DNA from 4 places in the Streptomyces sp. NPDC048481 genome. Region 1 is predicted to be linked to each of the others. Evidence: riboswitches for the same ligand, from Rfam matches in the RefSeq annotation. Region 1 holds a riboswitch; each other region holds the start of a gene.
What was found. A riboswitch is a leader RNA that binds a small molecule or an ion and turns the genes downstream of it on or off. The one in region 1 is predicted to bind cyclic di-AMP.
Positions count from the first base shown of each region.

Region 2: linked by a shared signal. The riboswitch ahead of ACGFSH_RS14005 (M23 family metallopeptidase) and the one ahead of ACGFSH_RS23920 (M23 family metallopeptidase) in region 1 are both predicted to bind cyclic di-AMP.
Region 3: linked by a shared signal. The riboswitch ahead of ACGFSH_RS28880 (peptidoglycan DD-metalloendopeptidase family protein) and the one ahead of ACGFSH_RS23920 (M23 family metallopeptidase) in region 1 are both predicted to bind cyclic di-AMP.
Region 4: linked by a shared signal. The riboswitch ahead of ACGFSH_RS17390 (transglycosylase family protein) and the one ahead of ACGFSH_RS23920 (M23 family metallopeptidase) in region 1 are both predicted to bind cyclic di-AMP.

Region 1 is NZ_JBICXC010000008.1:124,851-129,055, forward strand. It holds gene ACGFSH_RS23915 (M16 family metallopeptidase) at 1-1,169, shown strand, start outside; cyclic di-AMP (ydaO/yuaA leader) riboswitch at 1,389-1,555, shown strand; gene ACGFSH_RS23920 (M23 family metallopeptidase) at 1,570-2,313, shown strand; gene ACGFSH_RS23925 (GntR family transcriptional regulator) at 2,502-3,197, shown strand; gene ACGFSH_RS23930 (HPr family phosphocarrier protein) at 3,342-3,623, opposite strand; gene ACGFSH_RS23935 (GNAT family N-acetyltransferase) at 3,801-4,205, shown strand, end outside.
Region 2 is NZ_JBICXC010000003.1:727,345-731,549, reverse strand. It holds gene ACGFSH_RS14015 (PrsW family intramembrane metalloprotease) at 1-689, shown strand, start outside; gene ACGFSH_RS14010 (aldo/keto reductase) at 808-1,752, opposite strand; gene ACGFSH_RS14005 (M23 family metallopeptidase) at 1,943-2,968, opposite strand; cyclic di-AMP (ydaO/yuaA leader) riboswitch at 2,978-3,144, opposite strand; tRNA gene ACGFSH_RS14000 (tRNA-Met) at 3,449-3,522, opposite strand; gene ACGFSH_RS13995 (dihydrofolate reductase family protein) at 3,613-4,205, opposite strand, start outside.
Region 3 is NZ_JBICXC010000012.1:5,838-10,042, forward strand. It holds gene ACGFSH_RS28875 (alpha-galactosidase) at 111-2,186, shown strand; cyclic di-AMP (ydaO/yuaA leader) riboswitch at 2,455-2,648, shown strand; gene ACGFSH_RS28880 (peptidoglycan DD-metalloendopeptidase family protein) at 2,653-3,609, shown strand; gene ACGFSH_RS28885 (SGNH/GDSL hydrolase family protein) at 3,893-4,205, shown strand, end outside.
Region 4 is NZ_JBICXC010000005.1:92,614-96,818, forward strand. It holds gene eno (phosphopyruvate hydratase) at 1-296, opposite strand, end outside; gene ACGFSH_RS17390 (transglycosylase family protein) at 657-1,370, opposite strand; cyclic di-AMP (ydaO/yuaA leader) riboswitch at 1,374-1,558, opposite strand; gene ACGFSH_RS17395 (transglycosylase family protein) at 1,764-2,831, opposite strand; gene ACGFSH_RS17400 (cytochrome P450) at 3,021-4,205, opposite strand, start outside.

The sequences.
Region 1 (4,205 bases):
GCGCCTTCTCCGAGGGCACCGACAAGCACTCCGCCGAGGAGTTCGCCGCCGAACTGGAGCGCTGCGGAGCCACTCTGGACGCGCACGCCGACCATCCCGGCGTCCGTCTCAGCCTCGAGGTGCCGGCCTCAAGGCTGGCCAAGGGCCTTGGGCTGCTCGCCGACGCGCTGCGCGCCCCCGCGTTCGCCGACAGCGAGGTGGAGCGTCTCGTCCGCAACCGCCTGGACGAGATCCCGCATGAGCTGGCCAACCCCGCCCGGCGCGCCGCCAAGGAGCTCTCCAAGGAGCTGTTCCCGGCCACCGCGCGCATGTCGCGCCCGCGCCAGGGCAGCGCGGAGACGGTCGAGAAGATCGACTCCGCGGCCGTGCGCGCCTTCTACGACCGGCACGTCCGCCCGGCGACGGCCACCGCCGTGGTCGTGGGCGACCTCACCGGCGTCGACCTGGCGGAGCTCCTGGGCGACACCCTGGGCGCCTGGACGGGCTCCGCGGCCGAGCCGCGGCCGGTGCCGCCGGTGACCGCCGACGACAGGGGCAGGGTCGTCATCGTGGACCGCCCCGGCGCCGTCCAGACGCAGCTGCTGATCGGCCGGATCGGCGCGGACCGGCACGACCGCGTGTGGCCCGCGCAGGTGCTCGGCACGTACTGCCTCGGCGGCACCCTGACCTCCCGCCTGGACCGCGTCCTGCGCGAGGAGAAGGGCTACACCTACGGGGTCCGCGCCTTCGGGCAGGTCCTGCGTTCCGCGCCGGACGGCTCGGGCGCCGCGATGCTCGCCATCAGCGGCTCCGTGGACACCCCCAACACCGGTCCCGCGCTGGACGACCTGTGGAAGGTGCTGCGCACCCTGGCCGCCGAGGGCCTGACCGACGCGGAGCGGGACGTCGCCGTGCAGAACCTGGTCGGGGTGGCGCCGCTGAAGTTCGAGACCGCCGCGGCCGTGGCGGGCACGCTCGCCGACCAGGTGGAGCAGCACCTGCCCGACGACTTCCAGGCGACGCTGTACCGGCAGCTCGCCGCGACGGGCACGGTCGAGGCCACCGCGGCGGCCGTCAACGCCTTCCCGGTGGACCGGCTGGTGACGGTTCTGGTGGGCGACGCGGCGCAGATCCGGGAGCCGGTCGAAGCCCTCGGCATCGGTGAGGTGAAGGTCGTCTCCGCGGAGTAGCACGGTGACGGCACGCGCGTGTGGGCCCCGGTCGACGTGAGCGTCACCGGGGCCTCCGCGTGAGGGAATTGAGACCCTCATGTGTCCGAATTGGGGTGGAGTCGCCCGTCTGTGCTGTGGGATGCGCTACAAAACCCGTGATTCGTTTGAGGATTGAAACCCGCGCCGCTTAGCGTCATCCGGGCTGTTCGTCAGGCACCGCGCCGCACCCGCGGCACCGGACAGCCATCGCCGAGTCCCCGCATGGCGCGAGCCAGGGGAGCCGGGGACCCACTTGTGAAGTCCCTGGGGTGAATCGGACGCCCGCGCACGCGCGAGGGGGTCCGTAGGAGACCTTCCTGCTCCGAACCCGTCAGCTAACCCGGTAGGCGAGAGGGAAGGAAAGGACACCGCTGACTTCATGGCGTTCACCTGCGCCACCGGGAAGCATCGTCGGCCCAGCCGGATGCAGCGCACCACCGTCCGCGCGGCGGGCGTCGCGGCGCTCACCACCACCGGTGTGATGGCCACCGTCGCCTCGGCCCCGGCCTTCGCCGCCGAGCCCACCCCCGAGCAGACCGGGCTGATCCCCGTCGTCACCGCCGGCGAGTCCGTCGTCGAGCAGATCGACGACCAGGTCGCCGTGCAGAAGCAGGCCGCCTTCGAGGAGGCCGCCCGGCAGGCCGCCGCCAAGAAGGCCGTGGAGGAGCGCGAGGCACGCGTGCGTGCCGCCCGCGAGGCCGAGCGCAAGCGCCTGAACACCTTCGTGGTGCCGATCGCCGGCTCCTACGTCTCCACCGGCTACCAGGCCAGCAGCTCGCTGTGGTCCTCCGGCAGCCACACCGGCATCGACTTCCACGCCGCCAGCGGCACGACCGTGCACGCGGTCGGCTCCGGCACCGTGGTCGAGGCCGGCTGGGGCGGGGCCTACGGCAACCAGGTCGTCATCCGGATGCACGACGGGACGTACACCCAGTACGGTCACCTGTCGTCCATCGAGGTGTCGGTGGGGCAGCAGGTCACCCCGGGGCAGCGCATCGGCCTCTCCGGCGCCACCGGCAACGTCACCGGCCCGCATCTGCACTTCGAGGCCCGCACCACGCCGGAGTACGGATCCGACATGGACCCGGTCGCCTATCTCCGCAACCACGGCGTGAACGTCTGACCCGACGCACGACGGCAGATCGTCGAGCCCCGGCCCTTCGGCCGGGGCTTTGCCGTTTCCCGGGGCGCTCCGTCCAAAAAACATTCATGGATTACGGCCCGCCGTCGGAAATTCCCGTCCGCTGCAATAGAGTCGATGAAAGCGCGTCGCTCGTCGGCGTTTCACGGGGATTAAGGCGGAGGTCCGTCATGCGTATTCCGGCGCACTCGGTGTGCACGGCCGTCCGGGACGACATCGTCGCGGGCGTCTACGAGCGCGGCAGCCGCCTCACCGAGGAACTCCTCGCCCGCCGCTACGGGGTCTCCCGCGTCCCCGTCCGCGAGGCGCTGCGCACGCTGGAGGCCGAGGGCTTCGTGGTCACGCGCCGGCACGCGGGCGCGTGCGTCGCGGAGCCGACCGAGCAGGAGGCCCAAGACCTGCTGGAGATGCGCATGCTGCTGGAGCCGCTCGGCGCCTGCCGGGCCGCGGAACGGCGCACCGAGGCCCATCTGAAGGTGCTGCGCGGACTCGTCCGGCTGGGCCAGGAGCGGGCCAGGAGGGGCAGCAGCGACGACCTGCGCTCCTTGGGCGGCTGGTTCCACGAGACGCTCGCCCAGTCCTGCGGCAGCCCCGCCCTGACGTCGATGCTCACCCAGCTGCGCCACAAGATCGCCTGGATGTACACGGTGGACGCCCCGGCCGATCCGGTGGAGTCCTGGGCGGAGCACGGCGCGATCGTGGACGCGGTGACGCGCGGGGACGGGGAGCGCGCGCGGGCGATCACGGCGCTGCACACCGAGCGCTCGACGCCGGCGCACCGACTGCGCTTTCCCGGCGGCCCGGGGCGCGCCGACCGTGTGAGGACCTCGCAACATCCCGTAAACACGTCGGGAATTCGGAATTAACGCGGAGGCCGTATACAAAGAGGGGGAACAATTCACGGGGGTTGTTTTTCCCTGCCCGTGAACGGAAATGGCGTCCGTGAACGGGAAACGCGAAGGGCCCGCCCGATGATTTCGGACGGGCCCTTCGCCGAAAAGGCGACGTGCTCAGACGGTCTCGGGGAGTTCCTCGAGGCCCTCGGCGACCAGCTTGGCCAGCCGGTCGAGGGCGGCGTCCGCGCCCTCGGCGTCGGAGGCGAGGACGATCTCCTCGCCGCCCTGGGCGCCCAGGCCGAGGACGGCCAGCATGGAGGCCGCGTTGACGGGGTTGCCGTCGGCCTTGGCGATCGTCACGGGGATGCCTGCGGCCGTGGCGGCCCGGACGAAGATGGAAGCGGGGCGGGCGTGGAGGCCCTCGGCCCAGCCGACGTTGACGCGGCGCTCAGCCATGTGATGCTGCCCTTCAGGTTCAGGTTGTCTAGACCAGTGTTCCACACGTGGCGCGTGTGAGGGAGAGCCAGGCCCGGCCTCTCCCGCCGCGGTCGCCGGATCGCGGCCTCGATCCGGCGTCCGTCCCCCACAGACTGCCTCGCGCCGTTGTCGTACGCGAGCCGTACTCTGGGGCCCATGCAGAGCGCGTCGGACCGGCCCGAGTACCCCGCCCACTGGGAGGCCGACGTGGTGCTGCGCGACGGCGGCACCGCACGCATCCGCCCCATCACCGCCGACGACGCCGAGCGCCTGGTCAGCTTCTACGAGCAGGTGTCGGACGAGTCGAAGTACTACCGCTTCTTCGCGCCCTACCCGCGCCTGTCCGCCAAGGACGTCCACCGCTTCACGCACCACGACTTCGTGGACCGGGTGGGGCTCGCGGCCACGGTGGGCGGCGAGTTCATCGCCACCGTACGTTACGACCGCATCGGGCCGGACGGCATGGCCGCCACCTCGCCCGCCGACGAGGCCGAGGTCGCCTTCCTCGTGCAGGACGCCCACCAGGGCCGCGGCGTCGCCTCGGCGCTCCTCGAACACATC
Region 2 (4,205 bases), on a different contig from region 1:
GCATGCACGCCCTGTGGAACGGCTCCTCCACGTTCGGCGAGTTCGGGTTCTTCGCGGTGTACGCGGCGTTCATGCTGCCCGCGCTCGGGCTGCTGACCTGGCTGGTGGTGTGGACCCGGCAGCGGGAGCTGCGCACCGTGCGCGAGGAGCTGCCCGCCTACGCGGCCGCCGGCTGGCTCGCACCGGCGGAGCCGTTCGCCCTCGGCTCGATGCGGGCCCGGCGGCTGGCCAGGGAACACGCGGGCCGCCATCTGGGCAAGGCGGCGGCACGGGAGGTCGCCAGGTACGAGGCGTACGCGACGTCGCTCGCGTTCCTGCGGCACCGGGGCCGGCGCGGGCGCGCCGACGCGGACTTCGTGGTCCGGGAGCGGGAGCTGCTGAACGAGCTGTGGCGGCGCAAGGACATCGCCCGGCCCGCGCTGGACCACGCGGCCCGCATGACGGCTCCTGCGGTGCCGGTGGCTGCGCCGCCCTGGCCGGTGTACGGGGCCTACGGGTACGGTCCGGGCCCCGGTCCGCTCCAGCCGTACGGCCAGGCCGCCGGCCCCGGACCGGGCTACGGGTACGGCTACGGGTATCCGCCGGGCGCGGGCTACGCGGGCCCGTCCGGCCCGGCCGGTCCGCCCCCCGGCCACGGCGGCCCCGGCCACCCCGCGGGCCCGAGCCCCTTCCCCTACCCGTACCGCTAGAGCACGGGCGCGAGCCGACGCCTGCTTCGGACCGAAGCCGCTTCACCGCAGCCCCTCAGCCCGAGGGCCGGGCCGGCCGCGACCCGCAGGGTCCCGGATCAGCCCGCAGGATCCCGGATCAGGCCGAGGCCCGCGTCAGCGCGTCGAGTTCCGTGGTCGTCAGTTCCAGGTCCGCCAGTGCCAGCAGCGCGGGCAGCTGCTCGGCCGTGCGGGCGGAGGCGATCGGCGCGGCCACCGTCGGCTGCGCGGCGAGCCAGGCCAGGGCGACCGTGGCGACCTCGGCGTCGTGGGCCGCGGCGACCTCGTCCAGGGCGCTCAGGACCCGGCGTCCCCGCTCCGTGTCGAGGTACTTGGCGGCGCCGCCGGAACGGGCGCTCCGCACGGTCGTGCCGGGCCGGTACTTGCCGGTGAGGAAGCCGGAGGCCAGCGCGTAGTACGGGACGGCGGCGAGGCCGAAGCGGGCGGCGACGTCCTGGAGGCGGCCCTCGTACGTGTCGCGCGAGACCAGGTTGTAGTGGGGCTGGAGGACGACGTACCGGGCCAGACCCTCGCGGTCGGAGAACTCCAGGGACTCCTGGAGGCGCTCGGGAGAGATGTTGGAGGCGGCGATGTGCCGCACCTTGCCCGCCCGCACCAGCTCGTCGAGCGCGCCGACGATCTCCTCGACCGGCACCTCGGTCTTGTCGAAGTGCGTGTAGTAGAGGTCGATGCGGTCGGTGCCCAGCCGACGGAGCGAGGCGTCGGCTGCGGCCTTGATGTTGTCGGCGGACAGGCCGGGGAACTCGGGGTGCTGGCTCACCTTGGTGGCGATGACCACGTCGTCGCGGTTGCCCCGCGCCTTCACCCACCTGCCGATGACGGTCTCCGACTCACCGCCCGAGTTGCCGTCGGCCCAGGCCGAGTAGGAGTCGGCGGTGTCGACGAAGTTGCCGCCCGCGGCCGCGTAGGCGTCGAGCACGGCGAAGGAGGCCGTCTCGTCCGCGGTCCAGCCGAAGACGTTGCCGCCGAGGGCGAGCGGGAAGACCTCGAGGTCGGAGGAGCCGAGAGTGCGCAGAACAGTCATGGTTCAACTCAACGGCCACGACGGCCGCGCCCATTCCGCCCGCACCGCGAACAACATGTGAACAACGGCACCGCACCCGGTACCCCAGGGCCTGCCCGGCGCGGCTTCCGGGGTGTCCACGACGGCGTCCCCCGCCGCGTGCTCCAGGGCGTCCTGCGGGACGTCCCCGACGGACGCCCCAGGGGGTGTCTCAGGGGTTGAGGCCCTTGCCGCGCAGCCAGGCCGCCGGGTCGATGCCGGTGGGGTTGCCGTCCGGGTGCACCTCGAGGTGGAGGTGGGCGCCGGTGACGTTGCCGGTCGCGCCCACGCGGCCGATCACGTCACCGGTGGCCACTTTCTGGCCGACGCTGACGTTGATCGACGACTGGTGGCAGAACCACAGCTCGGTGCCGTCGTCCAGAGTGAGGATGGTGCGGTAGCCGTAGGAACCGGCCCAGCCCGCCTCGGTGACGGTGCCGCTGTGGACGGCCTTGATGAGGGTGCCGGTGGGCGCGGCGAAGTCCAGACCGGTGTGGTAGCCGGAGGACCAGAGGGAGCCGGCCTGTCCGAAGGTCGAGGTGATCGTGTAGGAGGAGGTCGGCAGCGTGTACTGCTTGGCCAGTTCGGCGAGGCGCGCGGCCTCGGCCTTCTCGGCGGCTTCCTCGGCGGCCTTCTTCTTCGCGGCGGCGGCCTTGGCCCGCGCTTCCTTCTCGGCCTTGGCGACGGCGTCGGCCTCGGCCTTCTTCGCGGCGGCCGCCGCCTTGACCTCGTACTGGGTGTGCTGCGACTCGACCTGCGCCATGATCCGGCTGCGCAGGGCCTCGCCCGCGTCGGCGGCGCCGCTGTCGTAGGTGTCGGCGGCGGTCTCGGACCCGAAGGCGGTCAGGGCGGACGCGGTCTGCGGGGCGGGTTCGTCGTCGGAGATGAGGGAGCCGACGTTCGGCAGGTCCGGTATCGAGATGGAGACCGGGGCCTTGCCGGTGTTGGCGCTGGCCATCCCGCCCGCGCTGACCGCGGCTATGACGCCGACGCCGAGGACGGTGGAGCTGCGGGCGAACCCGCCGCCGCGCTGCTTGGCCACCCGGTGCTTGCCCCGGACCGGGCGGACGGAGTCCGCGGTGGGGTTCCACTCCTCCCAGGGGCCCTCGTCGGTGCGGTAGTCGCCGTAGCCGAAGGAGTCGGCGGACCGCTGGCTCGGCGCGTACGGGGCCTCGGGGGCAGGCGGGTTGGACGCCACGCGGGCGCGCTCCTTTCCTTCCGTCGCCTACCGGGTTAGCTGACGGGTTCGGAGCGGGAAGGTCTCCTACGCGCGTATACCGGCCGTGGACTCTACGAGTTCACGACGGCTTCCGCGTGATTCACCCCAAGGTGGTGGTTCCCCGGTTCCCTTGCGGGATTCGGCGCGTGCGCACGGAGCCGGCTCTGGTGCCGGCTGGGACGGCCGCGCTGCGTTATCGAACGTTAATAGACCCGGGGGTGGGTTTCCAAGCTCTTCTGCTTGATCAACAACATTTCCGACCTGGACTTTCAGGCCATCAGCGGCCGAAAACGGGCGAGTTGACCCCGTCCTCGTACGCCCCCGTGGCCACAGGCGTTCTGACGGCGACTCAGCGCCCGCGCACAGGGCGGCCGTACGCTCACGGACCGTGAGGGGAAGCTCGGGGGGGGAACGCACCGAGGGCCGGAACCCTTTCGGATTCCGGCCCTCGGCCTTCAGTAGCGGGGACAGGATTTGAACCTGCGACCTCTGGGTTATGAGCCCAGCGAGCTACCGAGCTGCTCCACCCCGCGTCGTTGTGACTCCAGTCTACGCTACTTCCGGGGCCCCGATGACCACGCTCCCCGGACGCCTGGCACCAGGACGCCTCGCACCCGGACGCCTCACACCAGGTGCCGGTTGGGGGCCTTCGCCCGCTCCTCGTACTCCGGCAGGAGGAGGACGTCGACGCCCGCGGCCGTCAGCAGACCGGCGCCGTCCGCCTCGGTCACGAAGGTGTCCGGTTCCCGCCAGGCCGTGACCACCCGGCGCACGCCCGCGTCGAGGATGAGCCGGGCGCAGGGGGCGGGGCGGGAGGAGCGGCGGGCGCAGGGTTCGAGGCTGCTGTAGACGGTGGCCGTGCGCAGGCGCGGGTCGGCGGGGCCGATCTTGGCGAGGGCGGCCTCCTCGGCGTGCGCGAGCGGGTCGCCGGCCTCGCGGGAGTGCCCGCGGGCGAGTTCCGTCCCGTCGGCGGCGACGATCACCGCGCCGACGCTGAACGCCGTGTCCGAGGGCGGGCACTGGGCGGCCAGCTCGCAGGCCAGGGCGAGCCAGTGCCGGTCGGCCGCGGCGGCGAGCGGTCCGGCGCCGGGGGCGGTGGGCTCGTAGCGGTGCAGGACGACGTCCTCGATGCGCCGGGTCTCCACCAGGCGCAGGCGTCCGCCCTGGTAGCCGCCGGGTCCGAAGAGGCGGGGCGCGTCCGGGTCGCCCACGAACA
Region 3 (4,205 bases), on a different contig from region 1:
CCACAGGACGTCCGCCCAGGTGGGAGTCGGGTCGCCGAGGGTTGCCCGACGGGCCGACCGCACTCGATGATGTCGGTGTTTGATCGCACCTGTTCGAAAGTGGGGGCTTGATGCCCGAGATCGCCGACAATGGCCGTACGTGGCTCCTTTCGGGGCCCACGAGCAGCTATGCCCTCCATCTCACCGAGGCCGCCGAGCTGGTCCATCTGCACTGGGGCCCGCGCATCGCGCTCGCGGACGCCGAGGCGCTCGCCGCGCTCGCGCCGCAGGAGCGCGGCGCCTCCTTCGAGGCCCCGCTCGACGGGCACGAGGAGTACCCGGTCGAGGGCGGCCCCCGCTTCGTGCGGCCCGCCCTGTCCGTGCGCACCGAGCAGCGGCGCGGCACCGAGTGGGCCTTCGAGGCCCACGAGAGCGACGGCGACGAGCTGCGGCTGCGCTTTCGCGACGCCGGCCTCGCGCTCACCCTGCACTACCGGATGCGCGGCGACGTCGTCGAGCGGTGGGCCACCGTGCGCAACGAGGGCACACAGCCCCTGGAGCTGCTGCGCGCCGACTCGGCCACCTGGACCCTGCCGCTGCGCGACGCCTGGCGGCTGTCCCAGCTGCACGGCCGCTGGGCCGCCGAGTCGCGGCTGACGCGGTCCCCGCTCACCTACGGCGAGAAGGTCATCGGCAGCCGCCGCGGCCACACCGGACACCAGCACCTGCCCTGGGTCGCCCTCGACACCGACGCCACCGAGGAGCGCGGCGAGGTCTACGGCTGCGCGCTGGCCTGGTCCGGCTCCTGGCGGATCGCCGTCGCCCAACTCCCCGACGCGCGCGTGCAGATCACCGGCGGCGCCGGATACGACGACTCGGGCCTGCTGCGCCTCACCGCGGGCGAGGCCTTCACCACGCCCGTCTTCGCCGGGCTGTGGAGCGACGCCGGCTTCGGCGGGGCGAGCCGCGCCTGGCACGCCTACCAGCGCGCGCACGTCATCCCGGACGCCGAGCAGGACCGGCCGGTGCTGTTCAACTCCTGGGAGGCGACCTACTTCGACATCTCCGAGGAGCAGCAGGCGGCCCTCGCCCGGCGGGCCGCGGCGATCGGCGTCGAGCTCTTCGTCGTCGACGACGGCTGGTTCGGGGCGCGCACCGGCGACCACGCCGGACTGGGCGACTGGCACGCCAACCCCGACCGCTTCCCCCACGGGCTCAAGCCCCTCGCGGACCAGGTGCACGCCCTCGGCATGCGGTTCGGCATCTGGGTCGAGCCCGAGATGGTCAACCCCGACAGCGACCTCTACCGGGCGCACCCCGACTGGGTGCAGTTCCAACCGGGACGAAAGCGTACGGAGTTCCGCAATCAGCTCATGCTGAACCTCGCGCGGGAGGACGTCCAGGAGTACCTCTGGGAGCAGCTCCACGGGCTGCTCTCCAGCGCCCCGATCGACTACGTCAAGTGGGACTTCAACCGGTGCTTCACCGACGCCGGCTGGCCGGACGACGCCTATCCGCAGCGCCTGTGGGTCGACCACGTGCGGGCCCTGTACCGCCTGCTGGACCGGCTGCGGGAGGCCCACCCCGGCGTCGCCTTCGAGTCCTGCTCGGGCGGCGGCGGGCGCGTCGACCTCGGCATCATGAGCCGCACCGACCAGGTGTGGACCTCCGACAACACCGACCCGCTCGACCGGCTCGACATCCAGCACGGCTTCAGTCAGATCCATCCCGCGCGCGTCATGGCCGCATGGGTCACCGACAGCCCCAACGCCCAGCTCAACGGCAGGGTGAGCTCGCTGCGCTTCCGGTTCGTCAGCGCCATGGCGGGGGTCCTCGGCGTCGGCGGCGACCTCTCCGAGTGGAGCGAGGACGAACTCGCCGAAGCGCGTCGCTGGGTGGATCTCTACAAGGACATCCGGCCGCTCGTGCAGCAGGGCGACCTCTACCGGCTGCGCCCTCCGGCGGGCGGGCTGAGCGCCGTGCAGTACGTGCGCGGCGACGAGAGCGTCGTCCTCGCCTGGCTGCAGGCCCAGCGGTACGGCGAGCCCGTCCCCGCCCTGCGGCTGCGCGGACTCGACCCGACGGCGTCGTACGAATGCCGTGAAACGGGCGAAGTGCACCGGGGTGCGGTGCTGCTGCATCACGGACTGCGGACCGGGCTGCGCGGCGACCTCGATGCGACGGTTATCCGCCTGCGTCGCATCTGAGCTTTCTGTCCGAATTGAAGCCTTAGTTCCAACTCGCCGGGAAGTAAGGGAACCTGGAGCACCGTCACGTGAGCAGCGTCATATCGGTGACCGTACGTCGTGCGTCATGTTCACGTAATTCGCAGGGTTCTCCTGTGCCTTGAGGGGGAGAGAGGCACTTGTTTCACGCAGGGTGACGGGGGATGCCCGGCGGGGATCAAGAGAAACGCGTGAACCGTGCAACCTTCGCTTGTCTCCGTGCGTCCGGGTCGCTTACGTTCCACCCCAATCCGGACGGACGCCGAATCCTGCCACCGCCCGGATCCCGCACACTCACCCGTGCATGGCAGGAGCGGGGGACCCACAGGCACAACCGCCTGTTCCGGTTCCCGGAACAGGCTAGGGGTCAAGTCGCGCCTCGGCGCGGCCGGGCATCTCCAGCCCGCACCCGACAGCTCACCTCGCAGGCGCCGGAGAGGAATCCGTCATGCCCGCGAAGGGTAAGCACCGCCGTCCCAAGGCCCAGCGTCTCACCCGCTCCATAGCCGTCGCCGGAACGGGCGGAGCCGCACTCGCCCTGCCGCTGATGGGCGCCTCCGGCGCTCACGCCGCCACCCCCGGGTCGGTTGCGCAGACGTCCGCGCAGTCCGTCGCGCAGACGGCCCCGGAAAAGGCCGTCCAGGCCGCCGGGACGACCCGCAAGACCGCCACCGCGAAGACGTACACCGTGCGGTCCGGCGACTACCTCTCGAAGATCGCGGACGAGCAGAACGTCAGCGGCGGCTGGCAGCGGCTCTACCGCGACAACCGCGCGGTCGTCGGCGACGACCCGTCGCTGATCCACCCCGGCCTCCGGCTGTCGATCGGCAAGAAGGCCGCCTCCGGCGCCCACCAGCCGTCCGGCTCGTCGTCCTCCCGGTCCGCGGCCCCCAAGTCGCAGTCCGCCACGGGTTCGTCGAAGGCTTCGCAGTCCTCCGCGTCGAAGGCGCCGGCCTCCTCCTCGAAGACGACCCAGGCCGCCGAGAGCAACGCCGGCGGTTACGTCCTGCCGGTGTCCGGGGCCGTCGTCGGCACCCCGTACCACCAGTCGGGCAGCATGTGGTCCAGCGGCTATCACACGGGCACGGACTTCGTCGTCCCCACCGGCACCACCCTGAAGGCCGTGGGCGCGGGCACCGTCGTGTCCGCGGGCTGGGGCGGCGCGTACGGCAACCAGGTCGTCATCAGGCTCGCCGACGGCTACTACGCCCAGTACGCCCACCTCTCCCAGCTCTCGGTCTCGGCCGGCCAGACCGTGACCGCGGGCCAGCAGGTCGGCCTCTCCGGGGCGACCGGCAACGTCACCGGTCCGCACCTGCACTTCGAGATCCGCACCACGCCGGACTACGGCTCCGACGTGGACCCGATCGCCTACCTGCGCGCGCACGGCGTCTCCGTCGGCTGACCCCCCGGCAACCCCGCCTGACACGCAGCCGAAGGCCGGGCCCCACCGATCGAAGTATCCGGGGCCCGGCCTTCGTGCTGTCCGCACGCCACCGGTCCCGCACCGCGCGGAGCCGTCGCGGACCGACGGCGTCCCGGCGCGATCGCCTATTCCCTGGTTGGCAAATTCTTTAGGAGTGGCTTATCTCACCGACCGTCAACACCTGCCTACGGTCGCGTAAGTCACATTCGAAGGTGAATCATGAACTGCTGTGGCAGACGATTCGAAGAGTGACAACAGATCAGTGATCGGGTCGTACGTGGCGGTGGGGGACAGCTTCACCGAGGGCGTAGGCGACCCCGGCCCGGACGGGGCCTTCGTCGGCTGGGCGGACCGGTTCGCGGTCCTCCTCGCCGACCGGCGGCCCGAAGGCGACTTCGACTACACCAACCTCGCGGTCCGCGGAAAGCTGCTCGACCAGATCATGGAGGACCAGCTCCCCAGGGCCGTGGAACTCGCCCCGGACCTGGTCTCCTTCTGCGCGGGCGGCAACGACATCCTCCGTCCCGGCACCGACCCGGACGAGGTCGCCGAGCGCTTCGAGCGCGCGATCTCGG
Region 4 (4,205 bases), on a different contig from region 1:
AGGTCGAACATGGCCTGGTCGATCAGGCGCTGCTCGGTGGCGTCGTAGCCGACGAGCTCCGGGCCGATCTGCTCGATGACGGCGAGGACGGCCTTCTCGACACCCTTGCCGTGGTAGCGGTTGGGGTCGCCGTCGCGGAGCTCGATGGCCTCGAAGGCGCCGGTGGAAGCGCCGGACGGTACGGCGGCACGACCCGTGCTGCCGTCGTCGAGGCCGACCTCGACCTCGACCGTGGGGTTGCCTCGGGAGTCCAGGATTTCCCGGGCTACGACGACGTCGATGGACGGCACGAGCATCTCCTTCTTGGGATGTGACGCTGGTTGTGCGGGGCCCCGCGGGCCATGACGGACCGCGACGGGCCTTGCGGCTAGAGCCTAACCGTCCCCGGGCCGTCGGCAGCCGACCGACCGTCCCGTGGACAGAGAGACCGTACCTATTGTTCACGCCCGGAACAAAGGGGGTGGCCGAGAAAGGCCGCCGGAGGCCCGCGGACGGGCGCCCGGACACAGAGAAACCCCGCTCCGGTGCGTACGGGGGAACACGCACCGGAGCGGGGAGCCCGTGGGGACGGGGGCGGCCCTCACCGGGTCCTCATGAGGCCCTCAGTGTGCGGGCCTCGGCCGTGGGGGCGCTGGGGCTCGCCGGGGAGCCGGCTGTCACTTCAGGTGCAGCTGCTGACCCGGGAAGATGAGGTTCGCGTCCTCGACGATGTCCTTGTTCAGCTCGAACAGCTTGTGCCAGCCGCCCTTGACCTTGTGCTTCTCGGCGATGGAGCTGAGGGTGTCGCCCTTGACGACCTTGTACTCGCCGTCGCCCTTCTTGACCTTCTTGCCGGTCGGGGTGGTGACCGTCTTGGACTTCTTGGTGGCGGCCGGGCGGTCGGTGGAGCGCGAGGCGCTCTGCTTCTCGGTCGAGCGGGCACTGGCGCCGCTGTCCGAGGAGTTGGAGGAGCTGGACGAACCGGAGGAGTTCGAGGAGTCGGAGCCGCCGTTGTACGAGGCGCCGGACAGGCCCGTGCCGCACACCGGCCAGGCGCCCTTGCCCTGGGAGGCGAGGACCTTCTCGGCGACGGAGATCTGCTGCGACTTGGAGGCCTGGTTGGCCTGCGCGGCGTACTGCGTGCCGCCGTACGCGGCCCAGGTGGAGGCGGAGAACTGCAGGCCGCCGTAGTAGCCGTTGCCGGTGTTGATGGACCAGTTGCCGCCGGACTCGCACTGGGCGACCGTGTCCCACTCGGAGGCGGTGGCGGCGGAGGCGTTGCCGGCCGCCATCAGCGGGGCGGCGATGGCGACACCGGTGACGCCGGCCAGAGCGGCGGCGCGGGTGGCCTTGGACGGACGACGGTGCTTGCCCTTGGCGGAAAACAGCATGGTGGATCCCCTCACCGACGCCTGCGAGGTGAGCTGTCGGGTTCGGGCCGTGTGAGTTGCCCGGCCGCTCCTCCGCGGAAGCGATGCTTCCCGGAGGGGCGGCTTCACCCCAAGCCGGATCCAGCCTCTACAGCCGGTCCCGGCACTTACCTTGGGTCCCCCGCTCCTGCCTACGGCGCTTGACGCGACGACTGTTCCCGGGCTGCCGCTGGCAGGATTCGGCGTTGCGACGGCCGGGGCTCGGGTTGCCGAGCGGCCTCGACCGTAGACACGTGATCCGCCGAATTTCAAAGACGATCAGGGCTTCTGAGACTCATCCCACACTTTCACCAAAGCGGACATTAGGCGCGAAGTGTGACGTGAACTCCCGCTGTATTTACCGGGTTTTGCGCCCTATTCGACCCCTGTGTCGAGCGTCTGACCGGGTGCGATGTCGCTCGGGTCGTCGCCGATGAGGCTCCTGTTCTCGGCGTACAGGGCACGCCATCCGCCGTCGAGGCCAAGGGAGTCGGCGATGGACGCGAGCGAGTCCCCCTCCTGGACGACGTAGGTGGCCGCGGCGTGCCGGCCGGCGGTGGCGGGGGCGGTGCCGCTCGGCGCGACGTCCGTGGCGCTCTTGGCCGTGTTCTCGTCGGCCGTGGGCCCACGGTGCCGGCCGGAGCCGAGGGAGCCGGTGTCGACGAGACTCCAAGAGCCCACCTCCTGGCCCGAATTGTCCGACTCGTTCACTTCCGGGGAGACCGTGGGCGATCCGTCGCCCGTAGCGCCCGCCCCCTTGCCCGCGGCGGAGCCGGTGGACTCGCCCGCGGCGGAGGAAGAGGCCGAAGGGGACGAAGAGGACGAAGCCGAGGAAGAGGAGGAAGCGGACTCCGAAGGCGAACCGGTGGGATCGGTGGTCGAGTCGGACGAGTCGGACGATCCGCCCGCGCCGGACGAGCCGTCACCCGAACCGCCGGAGGAGCCCGTCGAGTCCGACGAGCCGGAACCGGACGATCCGGACAGCCCCCGGGACAGATCGGACAGTCCGGAGGAGGCCGAGCCGGAGGAGTCGTCCGCCAGGCCCGTGTCCACGGGCAGCGCGCCGTTCGCCTTGGTGAGACCGGACGTCAGCCCGCAGGTCCCCCACGCGCCGATGCCCTGCGCCGCGAGCACCTTCTGGGCCACCGCGATCTGCTGGTTGCGGCTGGCCAGGTCGGGACGGGCCGCGTAGTCGAGCCCCCCGTACGTCTCCCAGTCCTTCTGGCTGAGGCTCAGACCGCCGAACTCGCCGTCACCCTTGTCGGCGCTCCACGAGCCGCCGGTCTCGCACTGCGCCACCTTGTCCCACACCGTGCCGTCGGCGGCGCTGGCGCCGGAGGCGGCCAGCAGCGGGATGGCGATGGCCGAACCGGTCACCCCGGCCGCGACGAGGAGGGCCGGAGCCTGACGGGGGCGACGGTGCCGACCGTTCCCGGAGAGCATGCGAGGGCCTTTCTCTGGACAGCAGTGACCGGCGCGACGTCCGAGACCGGCCCGTCGCGCTGACGAGTGAACGTATAGGCAGACGATCACTTGTCACAAGTTCATGCCGCGCAGATCACGTGAAGATCACAGAGTTGAGGACCGGTCACGTTTGCTCCGTCGAACGGTCACACTCCGGCTGACTTTCGCTCAGATCCGGACCTGTCCGGTGCCGGAGCGTTCCGGGGCGAACTCCACCGGCAACGTCCGCAGCCCGCGCATGATGAGCCCGCCCCGCCACCTCAACTCGGCCGGATCCGCCGCCAGTCGGAGGTCTGGCAGCCGCGTGAGGAGAGTGGCGAGCGCGGTCCGTCCCTCCAGCCGGGCCAGCGGCGCACCCAGGCAGTAGTGGATGCCGTGGCCGTAACCGAGGTGCTGGTTGTCACGGCGGGACAGATCCAGCACATCGGGATCCGCGAACCGCGCGGGATCGCGGTCCGCCGCCGCGAGGACGACGAGGACCGGGTCGCCCGGCGCGATGTCCTGCCCGCCGATCCGCAGCGGCTCGGTCGCGAACCGCCACGTCGCCAGTTCCACGGGCCCGTCGTAGCGCAGGAGTTCCTCGATGCCCGTCTCCAGCAGGGTGGGGTCGTCATCCCCGGCGAGCGACCTCTGAAGGCGCGCACGCTGCTCGGGGTGGGTGAGGAGGGCGTAGGCGCCGTTGCCGATGAGGTTGACCGTCGTCTCGAAGCCCGCGAACAGCAGGATGAACGCCATGGCCGCGGCCTCGTTCTCGGTGAGGTGCTCACCGTGGTCGGAGGCGCGGATGAGGCCCGAGATGAGGTCCTCGCCCGGCGCCGGCCGGGCGGGCAGCTCCGCGCGCTTGCGGTGGATCAGCTCCAGCAGATACCCGCGCATCTTCTTCACCGACCGCGCGACCCCGCCGCGCGGCCCGCCGCCGTGCCGGATCATCATGCCCGCCCAGTCCCGGAAGTCGTCCTGGTCCTCGCGCGGGACGCCCAGCAGGTCGCAGATGGCGTAGATGGGCAGCGGGAAGGCGAAGTCGTGGATCAGGTCGGCCTCGCCCCGCTCCGTGAACCGGTCCAGCAGCTGATCGGTCAGCTCCTGCACCCGGGGCGCGAACTCGGCGACCCGGCGGGGCGTGAACGCCTTGCTGACCAGGCGGCGCAGCCGGGTGTGGTCGGGCGGGTCGATGTTCAGCAGATGCGTCATCAGCTCGGCCTTGCGCTCGCCGGGGATGCCCGTCTTCCCCTTCGCGTGCGCGGGCTCGTCGTGGTGCGCCGGATTCTTCGACAGCCGCTGGTCGGCGAGAGCCTCCTTCGCGTCGGCGTACCGCGTGACCAGCCATGCCTCGACACCGCTGGGCAGTCGCGT